DNA from 2 places in the Thermoanaerobacterium xylanolyticum LX-11 genome. Region 2 is predicted to be linked to the other one. Evidence: riboswitches for the same ligand, from Rfam matches in the RefSeq annotation. Region 2 holds a riboswitch; the other holds the start of a gene.

Region 1 (4,442 bases), 570 kb from region 2:
ATTTATTTTAGCTACAACTGAGCCAAACAAGATACCTGCAACTATTTTGTCAAGGTGTCAAAGGTTTGACTTTAAAAGGATATCATCGAAAGTCATTTCACAGAATATAAAGAAAATAGCTGAAGACAGCCAAATAAATATAGACGGTAAAGCAATTGCACTGATTGCCAAGCATGGAAATGGTTCTATGAGGGATGCTATAAGCATACTTGAGCAGTGTGCTTCATACAGCGATGTTTTAACGTATGATGATGTGTGCGATATACTCGGCACTGTAAATGATGATACGTTGTTTGCTTTAGTGAATAGTTTAAACGATAGAGATGGAAAAGAAATCATAAAACAGATAGATAAGTTGATGCTTTACGGCATAGACGTAAATAATTTGGTGAAAGCTCTGTTATCTTTTTTGAGAGATGTGATTGTATACAAAACATGTGGTGATGAGTCAGAAGAGATATTAGAAACAGAGATAAATGATGTAATCGAGAAGGCATCTTTATTTGATATGGCGTTTTTATCAAATGCGTTAGAGAAATTGATAGATCTTCAGGGGAAAATAAGATATGCTCAATCTCCCAGAATAATGCTGGAGATAACATTGCTTAAGCTTATAAATCCGGAAATCTCACCTGATATAGACAGCATATTAGATAGACTAAATAAGTTGGAGAATGTGATTAAAAGCGGTAAGATGATGCCGTTTGTAGAGAAGGATATTGTCGCTAATGATAAAACTTTAAAATCTGAAGGGGTTTTTGATGATGTAGTGATAAAAAAAGAAGCGAAAAAAACTGATGATATAGTTGATAAAGTAGATAAGAACATTGAGATAAATGTAAATGAAGTTTTCAAAAAACTGTTAAGTATGATAATGAAAGACAGGCCGATGATTTTTTCTTTTTTAAGCTTAGGCAAACCGTATTTGAAAGATGGCAATTTTGTGATAGAATATCCAAAGGAGCATGTGTTTTATAAAGAAGAACTTAATAAAATCGAAAATAAAGATTACATCAAAGATGTTATTAAAAGACTGACAGGTAATGATTACAACATAGTTTTTGCTATAGAAGAAAAAAATGAAGATGAACAGTTAATTGAGGCAGTAAAAAAATATTTTGGCGATGTAGAAATAATAGATTGATTAATCACTACTAAGTCAAAATTAGCATATAAATAAGAGAGAATACAAAATTAATTAGGAGGTATTTGGATGGCTAAAGGAGGATTTCCTGGCGGTTTTAACATGAACAACATGATAAAGCAAGCGCAGCAGATGCAGGAGCAAATGAAGAAAATGCAGGAGGAGCTTGAAAACAAGACGGTTGAGGAGTCTGCAGGCGGTGGAGCTGTAAAGGTAGTGGCAAATGGCAGAAAGGAACTTATAAGTATAAAGATCGATCCGGATGTCGTTGACAAAGACGATGTAGAGATGCTGGAGGATCTTGTATTGGCTGCAGTAAATCAAGCTTTAAGAAGTGCTGAAAAGATGATTGCAGAAGAGATGGGAAAAATAACAGGAGGTTTCAACATACCTGGCTTGTTCTGAGGTGAGTTAATTAATGAACGTATATTCGAGGTCATTGTCAAGGCTTATTGATGAATTATCAAGACTCCCCGGCATTGGACGCAAGACAGCTCAGAGACTGGCGTTTTACATCTTAGATATGCCTTTAGATGATGTTGTCAATTTGTCTAATGCTATTTTAGAAGCAAAGAACAATTTAAGATACTGTAAAAAGTGCTATAACTTTACTGACAGTGAGCTTTGCAGTATATGCAGTGACGAGACGAGGGATACACATACCATATGTGTAGTTTCCGATCCTAAAGACGTAGTAGCGATGGAAAAGACGAGGGAATATCGAGGATTATACCATGTACTTCACGGTGCAATATCGCCTATGGATGGAATAGGGCCAGAGGATATAAAGATAAAAGAGCTGTTGGAGAGGATAAAAGATGCTGAAATCAATGAAATAATATTAGCTACAAATCCAGATATAGAAGGCGAGGCAACTGCCATGTACATTGCAAAGCTGATAAAACCTTTTGGAATAAAGGTAACAAGAATTGCACACGGTGTACCAGTAGGCGGTGACCTCGAATACACAGATTCTGTAACACTGTCCAGAGCTTTAGAAGGCAGAAGGGAAATGTAAATTAAAGTTTACTGAAAATTAATTTGACATAAAATTTGTTTGGATTATAATATAATTAAGACTGGTGAAGGAGCTCACCATTAAATGCGATGATGCTAATGGCTCCTATTGGGTATACTACCTGATAGGAGTATATTTATTACTTAAAATGAAAATGGAAGGGTGATTTTCATGGAATACATCTATATAGGAGTAGGCGGCTTTTTTGGGGCAATATTAAGATATTTAATTTCTACTTATTATCAAAGTATATTGCATACTGTATTTCCTATTGAGACATTTTTTATAAATATTTTTGGGTCATTTTTGCTGAGCTATATTTCAAATTTAACCCTGGAAGAATTTAATATAAATTTCAATATAAGACTTGCTATTACGACAGGATTTATAGGTGCCTTCACTACATTTTCTACGTTCACTAAAGAGACTATGGATCTACTGAGAAATGGGAGAATCGCAGTTGCAGTAACGTATGTCCTTCTGTCAATACTTATAGGATTTATTATGTCTTTTATGGGATTTGAGTTAGGAGATAAGACAGCAAAAATAATTAAAGGGCGTGAAGAAAATTGATGCTAAATATGCTGTTAGTAGGCTTTGGAGGAGTTTTGGGAGCAATATTAAGGTATGAAATATCCAGACACATAAAAGAGAGTAGGGAATTTGTAGTGCCATTAGAAACATTTATCATAAACGTAACAGGTGCCTTATTATTAAGTTTTTTATCAAGTCCTAAGCTTATCCATCTATTTGATAATGATGTAAAATTGTTTATCATGACAGGATTTATAGGTGCTTTTACTACATATTCTACCTTTTCTCATGAGACAATAGATCTTTTTCGAAAAAAACATTATATACATGCATTTTTGTATTCATCTGTTACTGTCGTTGTTGGACTTATTGGCGCTTTTTTAGGATACTATATTGGAAGTTTGTTTTAAATAATGTATTATAGAAGTATAGAAGGAGGGAGGTATGAGATTTTGATATTAGACTATTTTAGATTGCTTTCAGCGTTATCGCTATCATTAGATGTGATGGAAAAAAGAAATTTTGGACATGCGAGAAAAGTTGCCTATGTTGGCATAAGACTGGCACGAAATATTGGCGTTAAAAACGACGAAGAATATAAGATCTTTTATTCTGCCTTTTTACACGATATAGGAAAAAGCGATATAGTTGAGGACATTAACCATGATAGCACATGGAAGCATTCGTTAAAAGGAAGCGAATTTGTAAAAGAAATGCCGAAAGGGGATGAGTTTTCTGAAATCATCAAGTATCATCATGAAAATTGGGATGGAAGTGGGTATTTCCATCTTAGTGGAAACTCCATTCCTTTAGAAGCACAGATAATATATTTAGCAGATCAATTTGACATAAGGTACAGCATTATATCCAAGAAACTCAATGAGTACGATACAAGGGAAAACATAAAGAAATGGCTTGATTTAGAATCCGGAAAGGCGTTTAATCCACTATTGGTAAGTGTGTTTAAAGATCTAATGAAACAAGAAAAGTTTTGGCTGGATTATGAAAATTATAATCAGTTTGATGTCTTAAAACCGTACATAAAAAATGAAATTATGGTGCTCGGAATAGATGCTCTTGAGAATATCGCTGAAGTTTTTTCAAAAATAATTGATAACAAAAGCCACTTTACGTACAACCATTCAAAAGGCATTTCTGAAATTGCTCATAAAGCAGCTACAATTTCTGGATACGATCAAATTACAGTTCAAAAGGTTAAGATATCAGGTCTTTTGCATGATTTGGGCAAGTTGGCCATACCAAATGAAATATTGGACAAGCCAGGAAAGCTTACCGAAAAAGAATTTATGACGATAAAGTCACATACATACTTTACTAAAATAATACTACGTGAGATAGGAGGAATTGATGATATAGCTGAATGGGCTGCAAATCATCATGAGAAATTGGATGGCTCAGGGTATCCAGAAGGACTTACTGGAGAAGACCTTGATGGAATTTCAAGGCTTATGGCTGTTTGCGATATATACCAAGCACTGACAGAAGATAGACCTTATAGAAAAGGTGTGTCACATATTGAAGCAATCGATGTGATCTATAAATTGGTCAAGCAAAATAAGGTAGATGGGAAATCGCTGGAGATAATAAGAGAAATACAAAAAGTGAACAAATAAGTATACTCATCCATATAACTGTCAATAATATGGATGAGGAGGTATTATATGGGCACGCTATATAAAATTTTTAGGGAGATATCAGCTACAAAAGAAGAAACAAATGATGAAA
Region 2 (4,442 bases):
ATCTCTATTCAGAATGGATTAATAAATATCCTATTGTGTCCATTGAAGATGGACTTGCAGAGGATGATTGGGATGGATGGGCATTGCTTACGTCTCAGCTTGGTGGCAAGATTCAATTAGTAGGTGATGATATTTTTGTTACAAATCCAGAGATATTTAAAGAGGGTATAGAGAAAAATATTGCCAATTCTATTTTAATTAAGTTGAATCAAATAGGCACTTTATCAGAGACATTGGATACAATACAAATGGCTCAGAAAGCTAACTATACTACTGTTATTTCCCACCGCTCAGGTGAAACAGAAGATACAACAATGGCAGATGTAGCAGTAGCAGTAAATGCTGGACAGATAAAAAGCGGTGCTCCATGTAGGACTGAAAGAATAGCTAAGTACAATCAGCTTTTAAGGATTGAAGAGTTATTGGGAGATAGCGCTGTATTTAAAGGAAAAGATATATTTTATAATTTAAGGAAATAACTATAGAGTTTAGAAAGGATGGCTAACAGCATCATTAATTAATGACTGTTGTTAGCCATTTTGGTCTAATTTATTAATTAAAATAATTAGCGAGAAGAGCAATAAAAAAAGGACCACAGCAAAAAGGATTTGATATGATGAAAATTGATGATAAAGATAAAAAAGTGGCAATTAGTGTTATACTTCTACTTGGTATAGTTAGTGCATTTGGAGATATAACTTATGAAGGTGCAAGAAGTGTGTATGGTCCATATTTGAAGTTGTTAGGTGCAAATGCACTAATCGTTGGCATTGTTACGGGTATTGGTGAATTTTTGGCGTCTGCTATTAGAATACCAGTAGGATATGCTATAGATAAGACATCAAAACCATGGCTTTGGACGATATTAGGATATGGAATGCTTATTTCTGTACCTCTTTTAGCTATTACAGGTAAATGGCCAATAGCAGCGCTGTTAATAATATTGGAGCGAACCGGAAAAGCAATAAGAAGTCCAGGAAAAGATACTATTTTATCACATGTAAGTAAAAAAATAGGAACTGGATTAGGTTTTGGATTACATGAGTTGCTTGATCAAATTGGTGGTATTATAGGACCTTTGATTTTTACTTTTGTTATATCTTTTGCTGGTAGTTATAAGACGGGCTTTATTTTGATGTGGATTCCAGCAATACTTACTGTTATATTTGTAATATACGCTCGAAGCAAAGTCACTAATCCTGCAGAATTGGAGAAAAATACAAAAAATGCATCTAAAAATGTAGATTTGTTGAATAAAAACTTTTCAAGGCAGTATTTATATTACATGCTTTTTATATTTTTTGCAATGCTCGGATTTGCTAATTATCCGATTATTTCATATCATTTTTTGAGTCATAAAGTGTTAAGCCAAGATGCTATTCCACTTTTGTACGCATTAGCAATGGCGGTAGATGGAGTAAGTGCAGTATTCATTGGAAAATTTTATGACAAGAAAGGTTTTTTGTCGTTAGCAGTGCTTCCAATATCGACCTTTTTGATGACTTTCATGGTCTTTTCAAATATGCCAGTTTTGGCTATCGTTTCAATGCTTATATGGGGATTTATTACAAGTATGCAAGAAACTACGATGAGGTCTGTAATTACCGATATTACGTATATTTCTGAGCGAGGCAAGGCGTTTGGTGTATTCAGTGCTGTTACAGGATTTTCTATGTTTTTAGGAAGTACTATTTTCGGATACTTATATGCTCATTCTATCAATTTTATATTTCTATATTCAATAATAGCCGAAATGATTGCGCTTTTTTGGTATGTGTTATTTGTTAGATCAAGCAGATAAATTTATGGTATAATATAGTTAAAAGAATATTATGGTGATGAAGCTCACCTTAATTGCTTTGATGGCTAATGGCTTCTACATTTAGTAGGAGCTATTTTTGTTTTACTTTAAGGATAGAGCATGATAATAAAAAATAGTTGATATATGAAAGGATGATCGTGATGAAGAAAGTATCATTTGAAATAAGTGACGAACAAATGGAAGAAATAAAAGAATTAAAAGAGGATTTGGAAAAGGACGGTTTCAGCAGTGAAGACTGTTACAGAGCTATTTTTGAGATGGGTATTAAAGCGTATTGGATGGAACGAAAAAATCCTGATGATAAAGATATAAGAAAACAGCTTATAATGTTGGCATCAAAGTATTCCGCTATGAGATTTAAATATTTCCAGCTAGTAAGAGATAATCAAACACTGGATATTAAATTAAAAGGGTATGAGGCAGAAAACAATTATTTAAAAGGACTTTCTGGCATAAGGACTGATGAAGAATGAGGTATATATGTCCTAACTGCTTTAAAATAGCTGATATTGGCGATGAAAAATGTCAAAAATGTGGGTATGATTTTAAAAATATTACAAATGATGATTATAGCAAAAAACTTATTACGGCGTTAAATCATCCTGATTATAATGTACAGTATATGGCAGCAAAGATTATTGGTGAACTAAAAATTAAAGAAGCTAAAAATACTTTAATAGAGTATCTTAAGAAGGACAGAAAGGAAAGAGATCCCTACATTGAACAAGCTGTTGTAGCAGCATTAGGGGAAATAGGCGATAAAGATGTATATAATTATATTAAAGAAAATATAGATAATTTTTCAGTTTTATCAAAGAACATCGCCTTAATTGCTTTAGAAAAAATTAAATCAAGATTTAATTAGGAGGATAATAAAATGGATAATAAAGAAAGACAAAATAAGAGTACAGTCAATAATATTAAGACATTAGGATGGGTGGCTTTTTTTGGTGGTTTAAGCCAGGATATGATACAACCTATTTTGCCAACGTTTTACACTCAGATATTAGGTTTAAGTAAAGAAACCGTAGGGTTAATTGAGGGAAGCGTAACAACGATTGTCAGTATTATGAGGATTGTTTCTGGCATAATATCTGACAAACTTGGAAAGAGAAAATCAATCGTCTTTATAGGATATTTATTTTCTGCAATAGGAAGAATTTTTCTATCATTGACTAATGGTGCAGCAATGACGTTTGGATTGCGTTTTACTGATGGCATTGGTAAAGGTTTAAAGGATGCTCCAAGAGATGCACTTGTTGCAAAGTCATCTGAAATGAAAAACATGGGCTATTCATTCGGATTTCAAAGAATGCTTGATACGTTAGGCTCATTTATTGGACCACTTATCACAACAGGGTTAATGGTTTTGCTTGCTAAATACATAGATGAGACGAAATACAGGATAATATTTTTAGTTGCAGGGCTTATTGGCTTTATTACAATATTGCTTATTGGATTATTCGTAGTCGAAAGAAAAGGAGATAATGTCAGTACACCGTTTAAATTTGATTTCACTATATTCAAAGGAAAATTTTTGTTGTTTTTCATAGTTATGCTAATATTTACACTTGGAAATAGCAGTGATGCATTTTTGATATTAAGAGCTCGTAACGTAGGCGTAAGTTCAGCCATGATACCTATTATCATTGCCATGTTTAACCTTTTTTATGCTTTACTGTCTGTGCCCAGCGGAATACTGTCTGACAAGATTGGAAGGGTTAATGTAATCAAAATTGGATGGTTAATTTATGCAGTTACTTATCTTGGATTTGCATTAGCCAGGGTGCCTTGGCATATATGGATTTTATATGCAATTTACGGTATTTATTATTCTACGACTGAAGGTGTAGCAAAGTCTCTTGTTGCGCATCTTGTAGATGAAAATAATAGAGGAACAGCTTTTGGATTGTACAATGCTTCTATTGGTATCCTTGCACTGCCTGCCAGTTTTATTGCTGGGTATCTGTGGGATAAAGTTGCACCTTCCGCTCCATTTTATTTTGGCGCTGGATGCTCAATATTAGCTGTAATTTTTATAACTATATTTAGAATAGAAAAGTAAATAAACTATAAATCAAAGTATGGTTTACACATGAACCATACTTTATTATTTTTGTTTTACAGTAAAAATGATATAATATATTAAGAATATATCGGCAATTATTTAGATTAAATTAAAGAGATGTGATGAGTATGGATAAGAAAACTGTTACCGATATACTTAATGAAATAGGGCTTTTATTAGAATTAAAAGGTGAAAATCCTTTTAAGTCGAGAGCGTATTATAATGCTGCCCGTACAATAGAAGTTCTTGACGACGATATTGAGAAATTAATAAAAGAAGATAGATTAAAAGATGTGAAGGGTATAGGTGATGCGCTTAATAAAAAGCTTACAGAGCTTATTACTACAGGCAGACTTGAATACTATGAAAATCTTAAAGCATCGATACCTGAAGGCTTAATTGAGATGTTGAAAATACCAGGTCTTGGACCTAAAAAGATAAAAACATTGTATGACAAATTGGATATAAAGACGGTTGGTGAATTGGAATATGCCTGTATTGAAAATAGACTTGTTGAATTACCTGGATTTGGTGAAAAAACACAGAAAAAAA

What was found. A riboswitch is a leader RNA that binds a small molecule or an ion and turns the genes downstream of it on or off. The one in region 2 is predicted to bind fluoride.
Region 1: it holds a riboswitch for fluoride, as region 2 does, so the genes downstream of both, crcB (fluoride efflux transporter CrcB) here and THEXY_RS03130 (hypothetical protein) in region 2, are expected to answer to the same signal.

What each region holds. Positions count from the first base shown of each region.
Region 1 covers NC_015555.1:54,560-59,001, forward strand. Annotated here, with positions in the region: gene dnaX (DNA polymerase III subunit gamma/tau) at 1-1,144, shown strand, start outside; gene THEXY_RS00265 (YbaB/EbfC family nucleoid-associated protein) at 1,214-1,549, shown strand; gene recR (recombination mediator RecR) at 1,563-2,162, shown strand; fluoride riboswitch at 2,217-2,277, shown strand; gene crcB (fluoride efflux transporter CrcB) at 2,334-2,735, shown strand; gene crcB (fluoride efflux transporter CrcB) at 2,735-3,106, shown strand; gene THEXY_RS00285 (HD-GYP domain-containing protein) at 3,149-4,330, shown strand; gene THEXY_RS00290 (DUF2508 family protein) at 4,379-4,442, shown strand, end outside.
Region 2 covers NC_015555.1:628,838-633,279, forward strand. Annotated here, with positions in the region: gene eno (phosphopyruvate hydratase) at 1-479, shown strand, start outside; gene THEXY_RS03125 (MFS transporter) at 614-1,801, shown strand; fluoride riboswitch at 1,826-1,886, shown strand; gene THEXY_RS03130 (hypothetical protein) at 1,963-2,295, shown strand; gene THEXY_RS03135 (HEAT repeat domain-containing protein) at 2,292-2,687, shown strand; gene THEXY_RS03140 (MFS transporter) at 2,700-3,887, shown strand; gene polX (DNA polymerase/3'-5' exonuclease PolX) at 4,019-4,442, shown strand, end outside.